3 regions of the Streptomyces sp. NBC_00090 genome follow, and region 1 is predicted to be linked to each of the others. Evidence: riboswitches for the same ligand, from Rfam matches in the RefSeq annotation. Region 1 holds a riboswitch; each other region holds the start of a gene.
The links. A riboswitch is a leader RNA that binds a small molecule or an ion and turns the genes downstream of it on or off. The one in region 1 is predicted to bind thiamine pyrophosphate.
Positions count from the first base shown of each region.

Region 2: linked by a shared signal. The riboswitch ahead of thiO (glycine oxidase ThiO) and the one ahead of OG361_RS28585 (thiamine ABC transporter substrate binding subunit) in region 1 are both predicted to bind thiamine pyrophosphate.
Region 3: linked by a shared signal. The riboswitch ahead of thiC (phosphomethylpyrimidine synthase ThiC) and the one ahead of OG361_RS28585 (thiamine ABC transporter substrate binding subunit) in region 1 are both predicted to bind thiamine pyrophosphate.

Region 1 is NZ_CP108224.1:6,342,676-6,350,433, forward strand. Features, by position in the region: gene OG361_RS28575 (phosphatidate cytidylyltransferase) at 1-458, shown strand, start outside; gene rlmN (23S rRNA (adenine(2503)-C(2))-methyltransferase RlmN) at 674-1,786, shown strand; TPP riboswitch at 1,816-1,943, shown strand; gene OG361_RS28585 (thiamine ABC transporter substrate binding subunit) at 2,048-3,127, shown strand; gene OG361_RS28590 (ABC transporter permease) at 3,184-4,797, shown strand; gene OG361_RS28595 (ABC transporter ATP-binding protein) at 4,797-5,822, shown strand; gene OG361_RS28600 (hypothetical protein) at 5,829-6,890, opposite strand; gene OG361_RS28605 (LOG family protein) at 6,980-7,758, opposite strand, start outside.
Region 2 is NZ_CP108224.1:2,481,165-2,488,922, forward strand. Features, by position in the region: gene thiE (thiamine phosphate synthase) at 1-172, opposite strand, end outside; gene OG361_RS10955 (Rv2175c family DNA-binding protein) at 275-640, opposite strand; gene OG361_RS10960 (NAD(P)/FAD-dependent oxidoreductase) at 684-1,874, opposite strand; TPP riboswitch at 2,008-2,121, shown strand; gene thiO (glycine oxidase ThiO) at 2,119-3,303, shown strand; gene thiS (sulfur carrier protein ThiS) at 3,300-3,500, shown strand; gene OG361_RS10975 (thiazole synthase) at 3,506-4,300, shown strand; gene pknB (Stk1 family PASTA domain-containing Ser/Thr kinase) at 4,399-6,327, shown strand; gene OG361_RS10985 (deoxyribonuclease IV) at 6,334-7,185, shown strand; gene OG361_RS10990 (DUF4396 domain-containing protein) at 7,277-7,758, shown strand, end outside.
Region 3 is NZ_CP108224.1:4,587,529-4,595,286, forward strand. Features, by position in the region: gene OG361_RS20450 (IclR family transcriptional regulator) at 1-370, shown strand, start outside; gene OG361_RS20455 (SsgA family sporulation/cell division regulator) at 509-943, shown strand; gene OG361_RS20460 (YibE/F family protein) at 1,120-2,499, opposite strand; TPP riboswitch at 2,572-2,706, shown strand; gene thiC (phosphomethylpyrimidine synthase ThiC) at 2,700-4,469, shown strand; gene OG361_RS20470 (hypothetical protein) at 4,535-5,257, opposite strand; gene OG361_RS20475 (metallophosphoesterase) at 5,417-6,811, opposite strand; gene OG361_RS20480 (LacI family DNA-binding transcriptional regulator) at 7,120-7,758, opposite strand, start outside.

The sequences.
Region 1 (7,758 bases):
TGCCGTTCCTCGCGACGTTCGTGGCGATGCTGCTCACCGCGGACGACGGTCCGCAGCGGGTGCTGACGTTCCTGATCCTGACGGTGGTCAGCGACACCGGGGCGTACGCGGTCGGCTGGCGCTTCGGCAAGCACAAGCTGGCGCCGAGGATCAGCCCCGGCAAGACCCGCGAGGGTCTGGTCGGTGCGGTGGCCTTCGCGATGGGGGCGGGCGCGCTGTGCATGGAGTTCATGATCGACGACGGGGCCTGGTGGCAGGGCCTGATCCTCGGTCTGGCGGTGGCGGCGAGCGCGACGCTCGGTGACCTCGGCGAGTCGATGATCAAGCGTGATCTCGGCATCAAGGACATGGGCACGCTGCTCCCCGGACATGGCGGGATCATGGACCGGCTGGACTCGTTGCTGCCGACGGCGCCGGTGGTGTGGTTGTTGTTGGCGTTGTTCGTCGGCACCGGGTGATCGGGCGGTCGGTTTCGTCCGTCGGATCGGGTTGACGGACAGCGGGTACTCTGGAAGGGCTCGTGGCGTGCGCGCCGCGGGCCCTTCCGTCGTCCTCGCCGCCGCGGGGACGGTCCAGTGAGGTCTCCTGGCTTCGGCATCGGCTTCGTCATCGTCATGCCGCGCTCCCCCGTCGGGGATGTCAGACCTCGTGCCTTTTGAGGAGACACCCGATCGTGGCCCGTCCAGTGCCCGGAGAACTCACTTTCGTCGCCCCGCGCGGAGCCAAGAAGCCGCCGCTGCACCTGGCCGACCTGACGCCCGCCGAGCGGAAGGAGGCCGTCGCCGCGATCGGCGAGAAGCCGTTCCGCGCCAAGCAGCTGTCGACGCACTACTTCGCGCGGTACGCGCACGACCCGGCCGAGTGGACCGACATTCCTGCGGCCTCGCGGGAGAAGCTGGCCGGGGAGCTGCTGCCCGACCTGATGTCCGTGGTGCGGCACATCTCGTGCGACGACGACACGACCCGTAAGACCCTGTGGCGGCTGCACGACGGCACGCTCGTGGAGTCGGTGCTCATGCGCTACCCGGACCGGGTGACCATGTGCATCTCCTCGCAGGCCGGCTGCGGGATGAACTGCCCGTTCTGCGCGACCGGGCAGGCCGGTCTGGACCGGAACCTGTCGACCGCCGAGATCGTGCACCAGATCGTGGACGGGATGCGGGCCCTGCGGGACGGGGAGGTGCCCGGGGGACCGGCGCGGCTCTCCAACATCGTGTTCATGGGCATGGGCGAGCCGCTCGCCAACTACAAGCGGGTCGTCGGTGCGATCCGGCGGCTCACCGATCCCGAGCCGGACGGTCTGGGGCTCTCGCAGCGCGGGATCACCGTGTCCACGGTCGGTCTCGTGCCGGCGATGCTGCGCTTCGCCGACGAGGGCTTCAAGTGCCGTCTCGCGGTCTCGCTGCACGCCCCCGACGACGAGCTGCGCGACACCCTGGTGCCCGTGAACACGCGCTGGAAGGTGCGTGAGGTCCTGGACGCCGCCTGGGAGTACGCGGAGAAGTCGGGGCGCCGGGTCTCCATCGAGTACGCGCTGATCCGTGACATCAACGACCAGGCGTGGCGCGGTGACCTCCTGGGCCGGCTGCTCAAGGGGAAGCGGGTGCACGTCAACCTGATCCCGCTGAACCCGACGCCCGGGTCGAAGTGGACGGCGTCCCGCCCGGAGGACGAGAAGGCCTTCGTCGAGGCCATCGCCCGCCACGGGGTTCCGGTGACCGTGCGGGACACCCGAGGTCAGGAGATCGACGGTGCCTGTGGACAGCTGGCGGCCGCCGAGCGCTGACCTTGTACCCTGAGCTCGAACACATCTCCATATTCCGACAGGGGAGCGCCACAGCGCTGAGAGTGCGGTGACGTGCTTTTCGAACAAGCACAGCGACCGCAGACCCTCTGAACCTTGCCCAGGTCATTCTGGGTAGGAAGTTCGGTCGTAACTCGAGCTGTTGCGCCCTGCCCACCTTCGGGTGGGCGGGGCCGCGTCTCTTCCTGGTCATACCCAGGAGGAATCTCAGTGAGCACCACCATTTCGGCGAGCACGAAGAGAATGGCCGCCGCCGCGCTCGTCGCGGCGCTGGGCGTCACCACCCTCGCCGCCTGCGGCACGGAGGACGTCCGCGACGCCGCGGGCAAGACCGGCGCGCCCGCGCCGAAGACCGTCACCCTCGTGAGCCACGACTCGTTCAACGCCTCCAAGGAGGTGCTGGCGGAGTTCACGAAGCAGACCGGTTTCACGGTCAAGGTCCTCAAGAGCGGGGACGCGGGCGAGGCCGTCAACAAGGAGATCCTGACCAAGGGCTCCCCGCAGGGTGACGTCTTCTTCGGCGTCGACAACACCCTGCTCTCGCGCGCCCTCGACAACGGGATCTTCGTCCCGTACGAGGCGAAGGGCGTGGACCGGATCCCGGCCGCGTACCGGCTGGACGCGGAGCACCGGGTCACCCCGGTCGACTCCGGCGACATCTGCGTCAACTACGACAAGAAGTACTTCGCGGACAAGAAGCTGGCGCCGCCGCAGACCTTCGACGACCTGGCGGAGCCGGCGTACAAGGACCTCCTCGTCGTCGAGAACCCGGAGCGGTCCTCCCCGGGCCTCGGCTTCCTCCTCGGTACGGCCGCGAAGTACGGCGACGAGGGCTGGCAGGACTACTGGAAGAAGCTGAAGGCCAACGGCGTGAAGACCGTCGACAGCTGGGAGCTCGCCTACAACCAGGAGTTCTCCGGCTCGGCCGGCGGCAAGCAGGCCAAGGGCGACCGTCCGCTGGTCGTGTCGTACGCCTCCAGCCCCCCGGTCGAGGTGCTGTACGGCGAGCCGCAGCCGAAGGTGGCTCCCACCGGGGTCTCCACCGGCACCTGCTTCCGGCAGATCGAGTTCGCGGGTCTGCTGAACGGGGCGAAGAACCCCGAGGGCGGCAAGGCGCTGATCGACTTCCTGATCTCGAAGAAGTTCCAGGACGACATGCCGCTCCAGATGTTCGTCAACCCGGTCGCGAAGGACGCGACGCTGCCGGAGCTCTTCACGAAGCACGGTGTCGTGATCGAGAAGCCGGAGACCATGGCGCCCGCGAAGATCGCGGAGAAGCGTGACGCATGGATCCAGCAGTGGTCGTCGCTCGTCCTGAAGTGACACGCGGCCTCACCGTGAAGCACGGCCTCCGGGGGAGCGCGGCGCGGCTGGGCCTCATGGCCCTGCCCGTCGCGTTCTTCGGGGTCTTCTTCGCCTGGCCCGTCGCGTCGATCGTCGACCGGGGGCTGCGGCCCGACGGCGTCTGGCGGTTCGGCCGGATCGGCGAGACGCTGAGCCGGCCGGACATCCTCGACGTGCTCGGTTTCACCGTGTGGCAGGCGGCCGCCTCCACCGGTCTCACCCTGCTCGTGGCGCTGCCGGGCGCGTATGTCTTCGCGCGCTTCGACTTTCCCGGCAAGAGCGTGCTGCGGGCCGTGGTCACGGTGCCGTTCGTGCTGCCGACCGTGCTCGTCGGGACGGCCTTCCTGGCGCTCGTGGGGCGGGGCGGTCTGACGGACGAGCTGTGGGGGCTGCGGCTCGACACCAGCGTGTGGGCGATCCTCCTCGCGCACGTCTTCTTCAACTACGCGGTCGTCGTGCGGACCGTCGGCGGCCTCTGGTCGCAGCTCGACCCGCGCCAGGAGGAGGCCGCCCGGGTCCTGGGCGCCTCGCGCTGGACGGCCTGGCGGACGGTGACCCTGCCGGCGCTCGTGCCCGCCGTGTCGGCGGCCGCCCTGATGGTCTTCCTCTTCACCTTCACCTCCTTCGGCGTCGTACAGATCCTCGGCGGGGACGCGTACTCGACCCTGGAGGCCGAGATCTACCGGCAGACGGCCCGGCTGCTCGATCTGCCGACGGCCGCCGTCCTCACGCTCGTCCAGTTCGTCGCCGTCGGGGCGATCCTGGCCGTGCACGCGCGGACGGTGCGACGGCGGGAGACCGCGCTGCGGCTCGTGCCGCCGGAGCGGACCGCGCGCCGGCCGCGCGGCGCCGGGCAGTGGGCGCTGCTCGCGGGCGTCCTCCTCTCGGTGGCCCTGCTGATCCTGCTGCCGCTCGGCGTGCTCGTGGAGCGCTCCTTCGCGGGGCCGCAGGGGTACGGGCTCGGCTACTACCGGGCGCTCGGCTCGCTCGACGAGTCCGGGACCTTCCTGGTGCCGCCGCTGGAGGCGATCGGGAACTCGCTGCGGTACGCGGTGGCGGCCACCGCCATCGCGGTGCTGATCGGCGGGCTCGCGGCGGCCGCGCTCACTCGGCGGGCCGGGCGGCTCGTGCGGGGCTTCGACGCGCTGCTCATGCTGCCGCTCGGGGTCTCGGCCGTCACCGTCGGCTTCGGGTTCCTCATCACGCTCGACGAGCCGCCGTTCGATCTGCGGGCCAGCTGGATCCTCGTACCGCTCGCGCAGGCCCTGGTCGGCGTCCCCTTCGTCGTACGGACGATGCTGCCGGTGCTGCGGGCGGTGGACGAGCGGCTGCGGGAGGCGGCGGCCGTGCTCGGTGCCTCGCCGTGGCGGGCCTGGCGGGAGGTGGACCTGCCGCTGGTGCGGCGGGCGCTCCTGATCGCCGCCGGGTTCGCCTTCGCCGTCTCGCTCGGCGAGTTCGGCGCGACCGTCTTCATCGCCCGGCCGGACAGCCCGACGCTGCCGGTGGCGGTGGCCCGGCTGCTCGGCCGGCCGGGTGAGCTCAACTACGGGCAGGCGATGGCCCTCTCGACGATTCTGATGGTGGTGTGCGCGGTGTCCCTGCTGCTGCTCGAACGGCTGCGCACCGACCGGACCTCCGGGGAGTTCTGATGCTGAGGCTGGACGGGGCGACCGTGCGGTTCGGGGAGCGGGCCGCGCTCGACGCCGTGGACCTGGAGGTCGCCGAGCACGAGATCGTGTGTGTGCTCGGGCCCAGTGGCAGCGGCAAGTCCACGCTGCTGCGGGTCGTCGCGGGGCTCCAGGCGCTCGACGGCGGCCGGGTGCTGCTCGGCGGCGCCGACCAGGCGGGGGTGCCGGTACACCGGCGGGGTGTGGGCCTGATGTTCCAGGACCATCAGCTGTTCCCGCAGCGGGACGTCGGCGGAAACGTGGCCTTCGGTCCGCGGATGCGGGGTGCGGGGAAGGCCGAGCGGGCGGAGCGGGTGCGGGAGCTCCTCGACCTCGTCGGGCTGCCGGGTGCGGAGCGGCGCTCCGTGGCCGCGCTCTCCGGCGGCGAGCAGCAGCGGGTGGCGCTGGCCAGGGCGCTGGCGCCGCGGCCCCGGCTGCTCATGCTGGACGAACCCCTCGGGCAGCTCGACCGGGGGCTGCGGGAGCGGCTCGTCGTCGAGCTGCGGCAGCTCTTCGGAAGGCTCGGGACGACGGTCCTCGCCGTCACCCACGACCAGGGCGAGGCCTTCGTGCTCGCCGACCGGGTCGTGGTGATGCGCGACGGGCGGATCGCCCAGTCGGGGGCGCCGCTCGATGTGTGGCGGCGGCCGGCCTCGGAGTTCGTGGCCCGTTTCCTCGGCTTCGACAACGTGGTGGCGGGGCGGGTCGCCGGGACGGTCGCGGAGACCGTGTGGGGGAAGGTCCCGGTGCCGGAGGGCTCGCCGCAGGGGGAGCGGCGGCTTCTCGTGCGTCCCGGCGGGGTGCGCGTCACCGCCGTGGCGGAGGGGGCGTCGGCGGCCTGGACCGTGGATTCGCGGACCTTCCGGGGCGACCGCGTGGCGGTACGGCTCCGTCCGGCGGACGGGCCGTCGCTGGAGGCGGAGTTCCCGCTGCGGGAGGCGCCGGAGGTGGGCGCCGGGGTGGACGTGGGGTTCGCGGTGGAGGACGTCGTGGTGCTGGGCGACTGACCCGGGTCAGGGCCTGGCGCGCCCGTCGTGGAGCGCGCGCAGCCAGGGCTGCCGGACGGCGGGCAGGCGCGCGAGCGTGGCGCGGAACACCTGCTGGTCCGGCTGGAACATTCCCCACGGGTGGTCGGGCGGCGGGTAGTCGTAGTCGTCGCGGAGGACACCGTCCGGGAGCGTGCCCGACGCCGGAAGCGGTGACGTCTCGCGGGGGAGTGCGAGGTGGGCCCACACGTCGGGGGCCAGTGGTACGACCGCCGTGGCATCGGACGGCGGTCGCCAGGGCTCGCCCGTGCGCGGATGTCGGGGTACGAGGGCGATGTCGGGGGCCGGGGCGGCCGTGCCGGAGGCGGGCAGCCCGGGACCGGCCAGGGCCACGGACTTCGCGACGGGCCCCCGGGGCAGCAGCGCGGCCGCCGCGCGGCCGAACAGATCGGTGACGGGGCCGTCGGGGAGTGTCACCGGCCCGCCTTCCGAGGCCACCAGGAGATGGGCGAGGGCTGTGCCGACCGCCGCCGTCCACCGGGGATCCCAGCCACCGTCCGGGGTGACGGGGGACGTGCCGTGACGCTTCGGCGCTACGCTCTCCCAGCCGGCCGGCGGGGGAGTGGCCTCTCCGGTGGGCACCCGGCGCACGGCGTCCGGTTCGAGCCACACCGCCTGCCAGAGCGAGCAGTCGTCGATGCGGGTCGCGACGGGGAGGCCGCACCGCTCGCACGCCAGATTGGGGCCGTCCCGGCCGTCCGGGCCGAAGCAGTCGCCGGCGCACTTCTCGGGGATCAGGACGGTGCCACGCGTGTCGCCCGGTGCGACGACGATCCTGCCCGGCGCCCCGAAGGAGACCGAGTACACCGGAGCGAAGACGCCTCGGGCCGCGGCCTCGGCCTCCCCGATCTCCTCCCACGTCCGCCACGGAGGCCCGGACGGCGCCGGATCGACGGCGTACGTCCCGGGCTCCATCAGTGGCGGGAGCATCAGGTGCCAGACCGACTGGTGAGCGTGGGCGGGGAGCGCGACGGGGGACAACGGCGCGGTCAGCGCGGTGCCGCACCCTCTGCACACGAACTCGTCCACGTACTCTCCCCCGGCCGCCGTACCTGCGGATTCTCTCCGCGTGGCGTATCGGCGGCCAACGGGTTTTCGCCCGGACCGGGTCGTGCTCCTCATGCCTTCGCCAGCCGCTCCAGGGTCGCCGGGGCCTCGCCGATCGAGTCCACCAGGGCGATGCGGGTCGCCATCGGGCGGTCGGCGGCGAGGGATTCCAGGAGGGGCCAGGCCGGGAGCCGTTCGGCCCAGTGGGCGCGGTCGACCAGGACCATCGGGGTGGGGGCGCCCAGGGAGCCGTAGTAGTTCGGGGTGGCGTTGGCGAAGATCTCCTGGACCGTGCCCGCCGCGCCCGGCAGGAAGACGATGCCCGCCGTGGAGCGGGCGAGCAGGCCGTCCATGGGGGTCCCCCCTGCTCGAGCGGAGCCGAGAGCTTGGGGGAGGAGGGCGTTGGCGAAGTACTTGGCGATGTGGCCGGCGAAGGGGTTGGGCGGCTCGTGGCCGTAGAACCAGGTGGGAATGCCGACGGAGTCCCCGCCGTGCGGCCACCTGGCCCGTACCGCGAAGGCGGCGCGGGCCCACTCCGTCACGGAGGGGGTGAAGGACGGGGCGGTGGAGAGGACGGCGAGGGCCGCCGGCAGGGTCTCGTCGGGGAGCGGTGCCAGGTACGCGCCGAGGTTCGCCGCCTCCATCGCGCCCGGTCCGCCGCCGGTCGCCACGGTGAGGCCGGAGCGGGCCAGCGACCTGCCGAGCCGGGCGGCGCCCGCGTACGCCTCCGTGCCCCGGCTCATCGCGTGCCCGCCCATCACTCCGACGACCCGGGCTCCGGCGAGGAGCTCGTCGAGGGCGTCGGAGACGGCGTCGTCGTGGAGCGAGCGGAGCATCGAGGAGAAGATGT
Region 2 (7,758 bases), 3.9 Mb from region 1:
CGAGGTGCTCCAGCTCCTCACCGGCCTCCATGCCCTTGTCGCGGAGCTGCACGATGTCCACGCCGGAGGAGAGCACGGCGTCGAGGAAGGCGGGCAGGTCGCCCTGGCGCTTCCGGGCGTCGGTGCACAGGTAGAGCCGGGCGTCGGCGAGCCGCTCACGAGGTGTGGGCATGGGTGGGTTCCCCCCGTCGGTGAAGCCGGTGCCGCGGGGGCCGGCCCGTGAGGGACCGGCCACCGCGACACCCGCTGGTGGTGTCTTCGGTACGTGCGGCCGTCAGAGGGCGAGCGCCTGGGCGCGGCGCTTCACCTCCGTGCCGCGATTCTCGTTGAGGGCCTGCGCGGGCGTGCCCGGCAGACTCTCGTCCGGAGTGAAGAGCCACTCCAGCATCTCCTCGTCGGTGAAGCCGTCGTCCCGTAGGACGGTCAGGAGCCCGACGAGGCCCTTGACGATCGCGTCGCCCTGGATGAAGGCGGCGGGGATCTGCAGGGCGTTGTTCTCTCCACGGCGCACGGCGAGGAGCTGACCTTCCTTGATCAGCTGCCGCACGCGCGTCACCTCGACATCGAGCATCTCCGCGATGTCGGGCACGTAGAGCCAGGCGGGGACGAGCGCATCGATCTTTACGTCAATCTCGGTCACGGGACAAGCCTGCCATCCCGGACCGACAGCCGGTACTCGGGCCCTACCGGACTGCCGCCTTCAGGGGGACGGACGGGTCGGCGGCGCGCTCCGGGTCGACGGGGGTGGCCGTCTCGATCAGCTTGCGGCCCTGCGCCAGATCGCGGGGGCGGCCGACGGCGAGCAGGGCCACCGGCACCCCGGCGCGCAGCCAGAGCACGGACCAGGCCTCCTCCGCCGGGTCGCCGCGCCACAGGAGCTCGTCGGCGTCCGCGTGGTGTCCCGCGTACTGGACGAAACGGCCGAACTGCTCGGACCAGAAGTAGGGCACCGGGTCGTACGGCCCGGAGTCGGTGCCGGTGATCGCCGCGGCGACCGTGCGCGGACCCTGGAGCGCGTTGTCCCAGTGGTGGACGAGGAGTCGTTCGCCGTAGCGGGCGGAGGGGAAGGAGGCGCAGTCTCCGACGGCGTACACGTCGGGCAGGGAGGTGCGCAGCCGGTCGTCGGCGGTGACGGCGCCGCTCGGGTCGAGGGCGATGCCGGAGCCGGCGAGCCAGCCGGTGGCGGGGCGGGCGCCGATGCCGACGACGACGGCTTCGGCGGGCAGTTCGCGGCCGTCGGCGAGGACGACCCGGCCGGGGGCGCCGGGCTCACCGGGCGCTCCGGGCTCGACGGTGCGCACGCGCGCGTGGGTGAGGAGTTCGGCGCCGTTCGCCCCGTACCACTCGGCCATGGGGGCGGTGACCTCGGCGGGCAGGGCCCCGGCGAGGGGGCGGTCGGCCGCCTCGACGACGGTGACGGCGCAGCCCGCCTCGCGCGCGGCGGTGACGAACTCGGCGCCGATCCAGCCGGCGCCGACGACCACGAGGGTGTGGCGGCGCTCCAGGACGGGGCCGAGGCGCACGGCGTCGTCGAGGGTGCGGAGCAGATGGACCCCGGGGACGCCCTCGGCGCCGGGCAGGGTGATCGGGTGGGCCCCGGTGGCGACGACCAGGACGTCGTACGGGACGGGCCCGGACTCGGTGTCGATCTCGTGGTCGGCGGCGCGCAGTCCGGTGACGTCGAGGCCGAGGCGGAGCTCGACGTCGAGGGCCTCGAAGTCGACGTCGAAGGCGGAGTCCTCGGCCTTGCCGAGGAGGATCGCCTTGGAGAGCGGAGGCCGGTCGTAGGGCTGGTGGGGCTCGGCCCCGATGAGGGTCACGGGGCCGGTGAAGCCCTGTTCGCGCAGGGCCACGGCGGTCTGCACACCCGCCATCCCGGCACCGACGATCACGACATGCTGCTGGGGCTGCTTCTGCTCGCTCACCCGACCACCTTACGCATCTGACGAACCGTCAGGAAGGGTGGGGTCTGTGGCCCGCCGGAGGCGGAAGCTAGTGTGGCGGGCGTAAAGCACTCGCGGGAGCCCGGACGCACCGGGCTGAGAGGGAGGCTGGGACGGCCTCCGACCGTACGAACCTGATCCGGGTCATGCCGGCGAAGGGAGGGGCTGGACGCCCATGCGTTCTTCCGATGTCCTCGTGGTCGGGGGCGGCATCATCGGCCTGGTCACGGCCTGGCGGGCCGCGCAGCGCGGGCTGCGCACCGCCGTGGCCGACCCGGATCCGGGCGGCGGGGCCGCGCGGGTCGCGGCCGGGATGCTCGCCGCCGTCACCGAACTCCACTACGGCGAGGAGACCCTGCTCGGTCTCAACCTCGCCTCCGCCCGCCGCTATCCCGACTTCGTCGCCGAGCTCGCGGAGGCCACCGGCGGCGCCGCGGCCGGCTCCGGCCACGACGTCGGCTACCGCGCCTGCGGCACCCTCGCCGTCGCCCTCGACGCCGACGACCGCGCCCACCTGCGCGAGCTGCACGCCCTCCAGACCCGCTGCGGCCTCACCTCGGAGTGGCTGAGCGGACGCGAGTGCCGCCGCCTCGAACCGATGCTCGCCCCCGGCGTGCGCGGCGGGCTGCGCGTGGACGGCGACCACCAGGTCGACCCGCGCCGGCTGGCCGCCGCGCTCCTCCTCGCCTGCGAACGGGCCGGGGTGGTCTTCCACCGCGTCCTCGCGGAGCGCCTGACGGTGGCAGGGGACCGGGCCCGCGGAGTCGTCCTCGCCGGCGGCGAGGAGCTGACGGCCGACCAGGTCGTCCTCGCCGCCGGCAGCCTCAGCGGACGCCTCGCGGGCGTGCCGGAGGAGGTGCTGCCGCCGGTGCGCCCCGTGAAGGGCCAGGTCCTGCGGCTGCGGGTGCCCGCCGCGTACGCCCCCTTCCTCTCCCGGACCGTCCGGGCCGTCGTCCGCGGCAGCCACGTCTACCTGGTGCCGCGGGAGAACGGCGAGCTCGTCGTCGGCGCCACCAGCGAGGAGCTGGGCTGGGACACGACGGTGACGGCGGGCGGGGTGTACGAGCTGCTGCGCGACGCCCACGAGCTCGTCCCCGGGATCACCGAGCTGCCGCTCACCGAGACCCGGGCCGGACTGCGCCCCGCGTCGCCGGACAACGCACCACTGCTCGGGCCGACCGCCCTGCCCGGCCTGCACCTGGCCACCGGCCACTACCGCAACGGGGTGCTGCTCACCCCCGTCACCGGCGACGTCATGGCGGAGGTGCTCACCACGGGCACCCTCCCCGACGAGGCGCGCCCCTTCACCCCCCGGCGTTTCTCCCCCACTCCTCCCGTACGTCAGGAGCAGCCCGCATGAACGTGTCCGTGAACGGAGAACCGCGCGTGCTCTCCGGCCCCCTCTCCCTCGACGCCCTCGTCGCCACGCTGACCACGGCCCGCTCCGGCGTCGCCGCCGCCCTCAACGAGACCGTCGTCCCGCGCGGCGAGTGGGCGGCGACGCCGCTCGGCGAGGGCGACCGGGTGGAGATCCTCACCGCGGTGCAGGGGGGCTGAGCGCGATGTCCGACGACGTGTTCACCCTCGGGGGTACGGAGTTCTCCTCGCGCCTGATCATGGGCACCGGCGGGGCGCCCAGCCTCGACGTCCTGGAGCGCTCGCTGATCGCCAGCGGCACCGAGCTGACCACCGTCGCGATGCGGCGGCTCGACCCGACCGTCCAGGGCTCGGTCCTCTCCGTCCTGGAGCGGCTCGGCATCCGCGTCCTGCCCAACACGGCGGGCTGTTTCACGGCGGGCGAGGCGGTCCTGACCGCCCGGCTCGCGCGGGAGGCGCTCGGCACCGACTGGATCAAGCTGGAGGTCGTCGCCGACGAGCGGACCCTCCTGCCCGACGGGGTGGAGCTCCTCGACGCGGCGGAGACCCTGGTCGACGAGGGCTTCACCGTCCTGCCCTACACGAACGACGACCCGGTCCTCGCGCGGAAGCTGGAGGACGTGGGGTGCGCGGCGATCATGCCGCTCGGCTCCCCGATCGGGTCGGGTCTCGGGATCCGCAACCCGCACAACTTCCAGCTGATCGTGGAGCGGGCGGGGGTGCCGGTGATCCTGGACGCGGGGGCCGGCACGGCCTCGGACGCGGCGCTCGCGATGGAGCTGGGGTGCGCGGCGGTGATGCTGGCCTCGGCGGTGACGCGGGCGCAGGAGCCGGTCCTGATGGCCTCGGCGATGCGGCACGCGGTGGAGGCGGGCCGGCTCGCGCACCGGGCGGGCCGCATCCCCCGCCGCCACTTCGCGGAGGCCTCCTCCCCCGTGGAGGGCCGCCCGCACCTGGACCCCGAGCGCCCGGCGTTCTGACGCGCGCGCCCCGGCCGGCTGCGGCGCTCGTCACAGCTGCGCTGCAGTAGCGGGGCATCCGCGTGGGGCGCGTGTCCACGGCTCGTAGACTCGACGCCGTGGACACGACCCTTCAGGACCCCCTCGTCGGGCGGCTGCTCGACGGCCGCTACCGCGTCGACGCGCGCATCGCCGTCGGCGGGATGGCCACGGTCTACCGAGCTGTCGACACCCGCCTCGACCGCGTCCTCGCGCTCAAGGTGATGCACCCCGCCCTCGCGACGGACGCCGCCTTCGTCGAGCGTTTCATCCGCGAGGCGAAGTCCGTCGCCCGGCTCGCCCACCCGAACGTGGTCGGCGTCTTCGACCAGGGCGCCGAGGGCGCGTACGTCTACCTGGCGATGGAGTACGTCGCCGGCTGCACCCTCCGCGACGTCCTGCGCGAGCGCGGCGCCCTCGCGCCCCGCGCCGCGCTCGACATCCTGGAGCCCGTCCTCGCCGCGCTCGGCGCCGCGCACCGGGCCGGGTTCGTGCACCGCGACATGAAGCCGGAGAACGTCCTGATAGGGGACGACGGCCGGGTCAAGGTGGCCGATTTCGGTCTGGTCCGGGCCGTGGGCTCCGCGACCGCCACCACCGGCTCGGTCCTCGGCACTGTCTCGTACCTGGCGCCGGAGCAGATCGAGCACGGCACCGCCGACACCCGCGCCGACGTGTACGCGTGCGGTGTCGTCCTGTACGAGATGCTGACCGGCGCCAAGCCCCACGCGGGCGACACCCCCGCCCAGGTGCTCTACCAGCACCTGCACACCGACGTGCCCGCCCCGTCCGCCACCGTCCCCGGGCTCGCCCTGGAGCTGGACGACCTGGTCGCCGCCGCCACGGCCCGCAACCCCGAGGTCCGCCCGCACGACGCCGTCGCGCTGCTCGCCCTGCTCAGGGAGGCCCGCGCCGCGCTCGGCGACGAGCAGCTGGACGCCGTGCCCCCGCAGGCCAGGTCCGAGGCCCGGGACACCGCCGACGACCGGACCAGCGTGATCGCCCGCGCCGTACCGGCCGAGGCCGACGTCCAGCAGGCCCAACATGCCGAGCAGGTCCAGCCGGTCGAGCACACGAACCGGCTGCCCGAACCGGAGGCTCCCGGGGCCCGCCGCCTGCGGCCTCCCCGCGGCCCCCTGCTGATCGTCCTCGGCGTCCTGCTGGCGCTCGGCCTCGGCTCCGGGGTCTGGTACATCAATTCCGGCCAGTTCACCCGCGTCCCGGCCGTCCTCGGCCAGACCGAGGCCACCGCGACGAAGCGGATCACCGACGCCGGCCTGGAGGTCGGCACGACGAAGCGCGCCTTCAGCGACGTGTACGAGCGCGGCACGGTCATGGCCGTCGACCCTGCGCCCGGCGAGCGCGTCCGGGGCAACGCCACGGTCACCCTCACCCTCTCCCGGGGCCCCGAGAAGGTGAAGGTGCCCAACCTCAGGAACAAGCCGCTCCCGGAGGCCAAGCGGCTCCTGAAGAAGGAGGGGCTGGCGCCCGGGGTGATCACCACCGAGTTCAGCGACTCCGTCGCGCAGGGCGCCGTGATCGGCTCCGACCCGGAGCCCGGCACCGAGCGCAGCCCCGACTCGGCCGTCGCCCTCGTGGTCAGCAAGGGCTCCCCGATCGACGTCCCCGACGTCACCGGCGAGACCGTCGCCGACGCCACCGCCGCGCTCCAGGAGGCGGGCCTCACCGTGCGGGTCGCCCCGGAGCGGATCAACTCCCCCGAGGACGCCGGAGCGGTCGCCGCCCAGTCCCTCGCCGAGGGCAGCCGCGCCGCCGAGGGAGACACGATCACCCTCACCGTCTCCAAGGGACCGAAGCTCGTCGAGGTCCCGGACGTCACGGGCGAGACCACCGAGGACGCCCGTACGGCGCTTGAGGAGGCGGGCTTTGAGGTGAAGGTCGAGAAGTCCTTCCCGTTCCTCGGCGACGAGGTCGCGAGCCAGTCCGTGAAGGGCGGCTCCACCGCCCCCGAGGGCTCCACCGTCACCATCAAGATCAAGGGACTCTAGAGACTCATGCGCAACCCCGTCGGCGGTCACGTCCCCGTGGCCGGTGGCCTCGCCACGACCGGTCTCGGCTACGCCCGCGTGCTCGGCGCCGAGACCGTGCAGGTCTTCGTCGCCAACCCGCGCGGCTGGGCCACCCCGGTCGGCAATCCGGCCCAGGACGAGCGGTTCCGGGCCGAGTGCGAGGCCGAGTCGATCTCGGCCTGGGTCCACGCCCCGTACCTGATCAACTTCGGCTCCCACACCGAGGCCACCGTGGAGAAGTCGGTCGAGTCGCTGCGGCACTCGCTGCGCCGGGGCCGGGAGATCGGCGCGAAGGGCGTGGTGGTGCACACCGGCTCGGCGACCGGCGGCCGGCCCCGCGAGGAGGCGCTCGCGCAGGTGCGGGAGCGGATGCTGCCGCTCCTCGACGAGCTGACGCACGAGGACGACCCGTACCTCCTGCTGGAGTCGACGGCCGGCCAGGGCTTCTCGCTCTGCTCGCGCGCGGAGGACTTCGGTCCGTACTTCGACGCCCTGGACCGTCACCCGAGGCTGGGGATCTGCCTCGACACCTGCCACATCTTCGCGGCGGGCCACGACCTCGCGGAGCCGGGCGGGGCGGTACGGACGCTCGACGAGCTGGTGGAGACCGTCGGCGAGGGGCGGCTGAAGCTGATCCACGCCAACGACTCGAAGGACGTCGTGGGCGCCCACAAGGACCGGCACGCGAACATCGGATCGGGCCACATCGGCGAGGAGGCCTTCCGGTCGCTGCTGCGCCATCCGGCGACGGACGGGGTGCCGCTGATCATCGAGACCCCGGGCGGCACGGAGGGACACGTCGCGGACGTGGAGCTCCTGAAGAAGCTGCGGGGCTGATCCGGGGCGCGCGTTCTCTGTTGAGGAATACCCCTAGGGGGTATACGGTTCCTGTAACGGCAGGAACCGCTACCCGACCTTGGGGGCACCCATGCAGCACGACGCGCACGCCCACCACGACCACACCGCCCACGAGGGTCACCACGGGGACCACGCCCAGAACCACGGCGAGCATGGGGGCCACGGGGACCACGGCAAGGTCTCCTGGTCCATGGCGGCCAAGGCCACGCTGCACTGCCTCACGGGCTGCGCCATCGGCGAGGTGCTCGGCATGGTCATCGGCACCGCGCTCGGCTGGGGCAACGTCCAGACGATGATCCTCGCGATCATCCTGGCCTTCTTCTTCGGCTACGCGCTCACCCTGCGCGGCGTCCTCGCCGCCGGCGTCGATTTCCGGACAGCCTTCAAGGTCGCGCTCGCCGCCGACACCCTCTCGATCGCCGTCATGGAGATCATCGACAACGGCGTCATCGCCCTCTGGCCGGGCGCCATGGACGCACATCTGACCGCGCCGCTCTTCTGGATCGTGCTCGCCATCGCACTCGCCGCCGCCTTCGTGATCACCACTCCGGT
Region 3 (7,758 bases), 1.8 Mb from region 1:
CGACTTCCGCGAGACCGCGCACGCCCATGCGATCGGGCAGTGCCTGCTGAGCCAACTCGATCCGAAGTCTCGTCAAGACCACCTTGACCGCCACCCGGTGGAAGCCATTACTCCGTACACGGTGCGTAATCGCCGTGTCCTTTTGGATCGTTTGGGCGGTTTGGGGCGAATGGAGCCCCTGGTGGAGCGTCAAGAATATGCGCTGGGCACGGTCTGTGCTGCTATCCCCATCACAGCGGGCTCCGCGGCGGCCGCGATGGCCATTTCCCTCCCCCTTCACCAGGAAGAACGGTTGCTCCCAGCAGTCGAGCGGCTACGTACGGAGATCGGAAGGCTCTTCAGTTCACTCGCGTTCTCTATCAGTATCTGAAAAATCACTCCTTGTGATCTGCTAGCGCTTACAGCACGATTGCGTCAAGAGGGCCACGAGGGATCATTCCTGGCCGTTTCGGTCACAGCTTTCAGCAGCTGTGTTTACACAACTGCTTCATCTACTGCGGGGTACATGATGCGAGAGTCGGTTCAGGCCGAGGTCCTGATGAGCTTCCTCGTCTCCGAGGAGCTCTCCTTCAAGATCCCAGTCGAGCTGCGATACGAGACCCGGGATCCTTACGCGGTGCGGATGACCTTCCACCTCCCCGGGGACGCGCCTGTGACCTGGGCGTTCGGCAGGGAACTGCTGCTCGACGGGATCAACAGGCCGAGCGGTGACGGTGATGTGCACATCGCTCCGACGGACCCCGAGGGGCTCTCGGACGTCTCCATCCGGCTCCAGGTGGGCGGCGACCGCGCCCTGTTCCGGGCCAGTGCGCCGCCGCTGGTCGCGTTCCTCGACCGCACGGACAAACTGGTTCCGCTTGGTCAGGAACGGACACTCGGTGACTTCGAGGACAACCTGGAGGCGGCACTCGGCCGGATTCTGGCAGAGGAGAACGCCGGCTGACCTCAGTCGGCAGGGCGACCGGAGCTACACCGAGCACGAGCACGGGCACGACTGCGAGTACGGGCACGGGCACGAGTACGAGTACGGGCCCGGGCATGACTACGAGCACGCATACGGGTGCGGGGTGCGGGTGCGGTACGAACCCGCCCTCACCCGGACCCTGTGCCGGGAGCCACTCACTTCGCGCGACGGCGCCGACCACCCCGTGTCGCCGCCCGCGGCTTCATGTCGCCGGTGTCGGGCTCCGGCCGGTCGGCGGAGACCACCAGCGCCGCGAGGGCCGTCGTGACCGGTACGGCGGCGACCAGGCCGATCGAACCGACCAGCGTTCGGACGATCTCCATGGCGACCAGCTCGCTGTTGGCCACCGTGCCCATGCTGCTCCGCGCGATGGAGAAGAGCAGCAGCAGCGGCAGTGCGGCACCCGCGTAGGCGAGGACCAGCGTGTTCACGACCGAGGCGATGTGGTCGCGGCCGATACGGATCCCGGCCCGGTACAGCGCGCGCGGCCCCATGCGCGGGTCGGCCTGGTGCAGTTCCCAGACCGCGGAGGTCTGGGTGACGGTCACGTCGTCGAGCACGCCGAGCGAACCGATGATGATGCCCGCGAGCAGCAGCCCGGACATGTCGATCTCCGGGTACAGGCCGTGGATCAGGCCGGTGTTGTCGTCGGTGTTGCCGCTGAGCGAGGCCCACTCGATGAAGAGCGAACCGAGCAGACCGATCAGCAGCAGCGAGATCACCGTGCCGAGGACCGCGACCGAGGTGCGGGCCGAGAGCCCGTGGCACATGTAGAGCGCGATCAGCATGATCGCACTCGACCCGACCACCGCCACGACCAGCGGGTTCGAGCCCGCCAGGATCGCCGGCAGGATGAAGAGCGTCAGCACCAGGAAGCTCACGGCGAGCGCGATGAGCGCCATCACGCCCCGCATCCGGCCGACGGCCACGACCACGAGGGCGAAGATCCCGGCGAGCACCGCCATCGGGACCTTCCGGTTCACGTCCGTCACCGAGTACTGCAGGTCGCGCGGGGCGTCGGGGGCGTACGCCACCACCACGCCCTGCCCCTCGTCCAGTTGGCGCGGCGCGTCGGGCTGCACGATCTCGATGAACGTACGCCCCTTCTCCGGGCCACTGGTGACCTCGATCGTCGCCTTCTCGCACTGCCCCTGCTGGGCGTTGACCGCCTCGCGGCCCTCCGGCGTGGAGGTGTCGCCGGTCGGCGGGACCTGGCCGGCGTTCACGTCCTTGCAGTCGACCTGCTCGACGGAGACGACCTTGCCCTGCTCGGTCTGCCGGTCGAAGCCGACGCCGGTGCGCTCGTGCGCCGGGGTGCCGCCTGGCCACAGGACCACGAGCCCGACCACGACGGCGGTGGCGAAGGGGATCAGGATCGCGGCGATGACCCTGCGCAGATGCCGGGAGACGGGGGCCGCGGGGCCGTGGCTGTGGCTGTGCCCGTGCCCGTGGGAGGGACCGGAATCGTGCCCGTGCCCGTGGTCGGGACCGGGGACGTGGCCGTGCGGCTCGGGGGGCTGCTGGGGGGAAGTCACCGACCGATCATCGCAAGAACGGTGGGGGGCCCACTGTTCAGCACGCCAGGGATGACGCTAGCGTGGTGACACCTTTGCACACGCGGGAGCTCGGAGCACCGGGCTGAGAGGGCGCTGATCACCGTACGCACGTACGGGAAGAGGCTGCGCCGACCGCCGAACCTGTTACCGGGTAATGCCGGCGTAGGGAGATCGGTCTCATGACCATTCAGGATGCACGCACGCCTGCCTCCGACCAGGAAGGCCGCACGCCGGGCTGGCACAAGGGGTACGTCGAGGGCTCGCGCCCCGACCTCCTGGTGCCGGTCCGACAGGTGCACCTCACCAACGGCAAGGACGTGACGCTGTACGACACGTCCGGTCCGTACACCGACCCCACCATCGACACCGACGTACGGCGTGGCCTGGCGCCGCTGCGCGAGAACTGGATCATCTCGCGCGGCGACACCGAGGAGTACGCGGGCCGTCCCGTCCGCCCCGAGGACGACGGCATCAAGCACACCTCGCCCCGCGGCGGTGGGCTGAAGAACCTCGACGCCGTCTTCCCGGGTCGCCCGCGCCTGCCGCGCCGCGGCCGCGACGGCCAGGCGGTGACGCAGCTCGCGTACGCCCGCCGCGGGGAGATCACCCCGGAGATGGAGTACGTCGCGATCCGCGAGAACGTCTCCCCCGAGGTCGTACGCGAGGAGATCGCCGCGGGCCGCGCCGTGCTCCCGGCGAACGTGAACCACCCGGAGATCGAGCCGATGATCATCGGCAAGCGGTTCCTGGTGAAGGTCAACGCCAACATCGGCAACTCCGCCGTCACCTCCTCCATCGAGGAGGAGGTGGAGAAGATGACCTGGGCGACCAAGTGGGGCGCCGACACGGTCATGGACCTGTCCACCGGCCGCAACATCCACACCACCCGCGAGTGGGTGCTGCGCAACTCCCCCGTCCCGATCGGCACCGTGCCGCTCTACCAGGCCCTGGAGAAGGTCGACGGCCGGGCCGAGGACCTGACCTGGGAGATCTACAAGGACACGGTCATCGAGCAGGCCGAGCAGGGCGTCGACTACATGACGGTCCACGCCGGCGTGCTCCTGCCGTACGTGCCGCTCACCGCGCGCCGCAAGACCGGCATCGTCTCGCGCGGCGGCTCGATCATGGCCGCCTGGTGCCTCGCGCACCACAAGGAGAACTTCCTCTACACGAACTTCGAGGAGCTCTGCGAGATCCTCGCGGCGTACGACGTCACGTACTCGCTCGGCGACGGTCTGCGCCCCGGCTCGATCGCGGACGCCAACGACGAGGCGCAGTTCGCGGAGCTGCGCACGCTCGGCGAGCTGAACACGATCGCCAAGCGCCACAACGTGCAGACGATGATCGAGGGCCCGGGCCACGTCCCGATGCACAAGATCAAGGAGAACATCGACCTCCAGCAGGAGATCTGCGAGGAGGCGCCGTTCTACACCCTCGGCCCGCTGACGACGGACGTGGCGCCCGCCTACGACCACATCACCTCCGGCATCGGCGCGGCGATGATCGCCTGGTGGGGCACGGCGATGCTCTGCTACGTCACGCCCAAGGAGCACCTGGGCCTGCCCAACAAGGACGACGTGAAGACGGGCGTCATCACGTACAAGATCGCGGCGCACGCGGCGGACCTCGCCAAGGGGCACCCGGGCGCCCAGGAGTGGGACGACGCGCTCTCGGACGCGCGGTTCGAGTTCCGCTGGGAGGACCAGTTCAACCTGGCGCTCGACCCGGTCACGGCGCGGGAGTTCCACGACGAGACGCTGCCGGCGGAGCCCGCCAAGACCGCGCACTTCTGTTCGATGTGCGGTCCGAAGTTCTGCTCGATGAAGATCTCCCAGGACATCCGGCGTGAGCACGGCGGAACGCAGGAGGAGATCGAGGCCGGTATGGCGGAGAAGTCGAAGGAGTTCGCGGCGAGCGGGAGCCGTGTCTACCTGCCGCTGGCGGAGTGACCTCGGCAGCCACTGAACCGGTAACGGCCCGCGACCCACGGGGGAGTCGCGGGCCGTTGCCGTTGTCAGGGGCCGGGCGGATCCGTGGGGCCGGACTGCGGCACGGCCTGGGGTCCGGACTGCGGTCCGATCGTTGGTGCGCCGGGTGGTGTGCTCGGTGGTGTGATGGCGGCGAGTGCGTCGCGGAGGAACGGGAGGACGCCGCGTTCGAGCAGGGCGCGGCGCCAGGCCTCCCGGGCGCGGGACAGTTCGTCGTCCGGCTCGGTCGTGGGCGCATAAGCCGAGACCGTCGCGGTCGGGCTGTTGCGCAGGGCCGTCCGGAGGAGACCGGCGGCCGCGCAGAGCAGGCCGGCGGCGGCGACCGCACCGAAGACCAGACCGGCCGTCAGCAGCGTCGCGCCGAACGCCACGGTGGGCGCCATGGCGTGCAGCACCGCGCCGACCAGTACGAAGATGAAGGCGGCCGCCCCCGCGAGGACGGGCACCATCACGGTGACGATCGCGACGATCCCCGCGCCGGAGCCGTCCTGCGGGGCGGGGACGCGGGTGGCGACGGCGATACGGCTCTGCTCGCGGACCTTCACGAAGTGGTCGTACTCGCTCGACGCCGCTGAGGTGATCAGCGCTGTCGCGTTCAGGGCCATGGAGCGCAGTTGCGCGACCGTGAGCCGTGTCCCGGCTCCGGCGAGATCAGGACGTGCGTGGGCGGTGCTCAGTGCGTCGTCGAGGACCCGCTCGTACTCGGCGCGGTCCTCGGTCAGCAGGTACGGAGCCACGTTCATGTGCATCCCCCGATGCTCCGCAGGCCCGGATCAACCGTGGAGAACGGCTGGTCGGGCGGAAACGGAGGAGAGCCTGCTACGGATGGTCCGATGGTATTGCGGTGACGCCACGACCTGACAGGGTGTTTCCGGAAATCGCCTTCCCCGGATGCGCAGGGTTATGCGTCAGCCGTTCAGGGGGAGTTGGACGACCAGCAACTTTCCGGCCATCGTCACGCCGCCGTCCATGGCGATCGCGAGCCCGTCCGCGTACACATGGGGTCCGTCGACGATCGGGCCACCGTTGCCCTCGCTCTCCTCCGTGCCGACCTGGCCGAGGAGGTACGGGATGGGGCTGTGGCCGTGCACGATCCGGTGCCCGCCGTAGGTGGAGAGGAGCTCCTGGACGGCCTGCGGACCGCCCTCGTCGCGGAAGGCGAAGCGCTTGGTGAACTTCCGGAACACGTCCCAGACCTCGTCGGCGTCGCTCCGGTTGAGGATCTCGTGGACCGTGTCGTTGACGTCCTCGATCGTCTCGCCGTATTCGAGGTACGCGGTGGTGTCGGAGTGCAGGAGGAGGTGGTCGTCCTCCAGGACCACGGCGTCGAGCCGGGACATCCACTGGAGGTGGACGTCCTGCAGCCGGTCCATGTCGTGCTTCTGGCCGCCGTTGAGCAGCCAGGCGGCCTGGAAGGTGGCCGTGCCCGCGCCCGAGTTGACCGGGGTGTCGCCGAAGCGCTTGGCGCCGATGAGCAGCAGCTCGTGGTTGCCCATGAGGGCCTTGCAGTAGCCGCCGGCGGCGGCGGCCTCGGCGGAGAGGCGCATGACGAGGTCGATGACGCCGATGCCGTCGGGACCGCGATCGGTGAAGTCGCCGAGGAACCACAGCCGGGCGTTGCCCGCGGCCCAGCCGCCGTTCTCGTCGACGAGGCCCTGGGCGCGCAGGGCGGCGACGAGCTCGTCGAGGTACCCGTGGACGTCGCCGACGACGTAGAGGGGCCCCGGTCCTTCGCCGGTCGCGGCGGCGGGCTCGGCCGCGGTGGAGGCGGCGGTGACCTGGACCTGGAGGGTGTCGCCGCGGTTGATGACGGGGAGGTCGCGCTCGGTCGGGGTGTAGCCCTCCGGGAGCCGGCCCTCGGGGAAGGCGCTGCCGGGGTGGCCGGTGGCGACGGAGACGATGGAGGAACCGGCCGTACCGGGGTACGCGGGGGCGACGCGGCGGCCCAGGAGCAGGGTCGGGTCGGCGGGTACGGGCGCGGGGGCGGGTGCGCCGACGACGGGGAGAGCCCCGCTCGGTGCCGTCTCGACGGCCTGCGCGGGTGCGGTGGTCGGCATGGGCGGGGCCACCAGGGCCTCGACCGGCACGGTTTCGACCGGCGACGGTGCGACGGGCACGGTTTCGACCGGCGACGGTGCGACGGGGGGAAGGTGCTCGGCGGCCGACGGGGGCGTCGGCGACGGCTCCGTGGACGACGGTTCGGTGGCATGGCCCTGTACGGGCACGCGGGCGTACGGCGGTACTCGGAAGTCACGCAATGTCGCCGTGCGCGCCACGGGCTCCTGCCCGGCCCCCTGAGTCATGGACCCCTCCACCACCGTCGCGATGCCCTGCACATCGCGGACCGGCCTGGTCGGGGTGGTCCGCGGTGTCGTCCGCCCATCATAGGAATGAGCGTCCTCCTGTGTGACGCACCAGGGGTGGTGAATCCGGGTCCACTCCGGGTTCACCGGTTGTTTCGCCCGAATTGAGAAGGTCCAGTCCAGGGTTGGGCCCGTGTGGTGCTCGGTTTCGCCGCCTCCGCCCACGGGCAGGGGCGAAGGCGGCGAGGGGCGGCGAGCCCTCGGTCGGTCCTCGGCGGGTCCTCGGCAGGTCCTTTGTCGGACCTCTCTCAGTCCTTCGCGGGTGAGCGCGGCGGGCTGACCGTGGTGCGCGGCGAGCGCCGCTGGGAGGAGGTGCGGACGATGAGTTCGGTCGGTATCACCTGCTCGACCGGACCGTCGGTGTCGATCCCCTCGATGGCGTCGATGAGGAGCTGGACGACGGCCGTGCCGATCCTGCGTGGCTTGAGGGAGAGCGTCGTGATGGGCGGTTCGGTGGTGGCGTAGACGGTGGACTCGCTGCAGCAGACCAGCAGCAGGTCCTCCGGTACGCGCAGCCCGTAGCGGCGCGCGGCCGCGAGCAGATCGGTTCCGTTGGGGTCGAAGAGGCCGTACACGGCGTCGGGTCGGTCCGGGCGGGCGAGCAGCCGGTCGGCCGCGACGGCGCCCGCGCACGGATCGTGCGCCGGATAGGCCTCGTAGACGGGATCCTGGCCCACCCGCTCGCACCAGTTGAGGTACGCGGTGGTGGACAGGCGGGTGTACGTGTCGGTGGTGGTTCCGGTGAGGAGGCCGATGCGGCGGGCGCCGGCGTCGGCGAGGTGGTCGAGCAGATCGAGGACGGCGGCTTCGTGGTCGTTGTCGACCCAGGCGGTGACCGGAAGGGTGCCGGCGGGGCGTCCGTCGGAGACGACGGGGAGGCCCTGCCG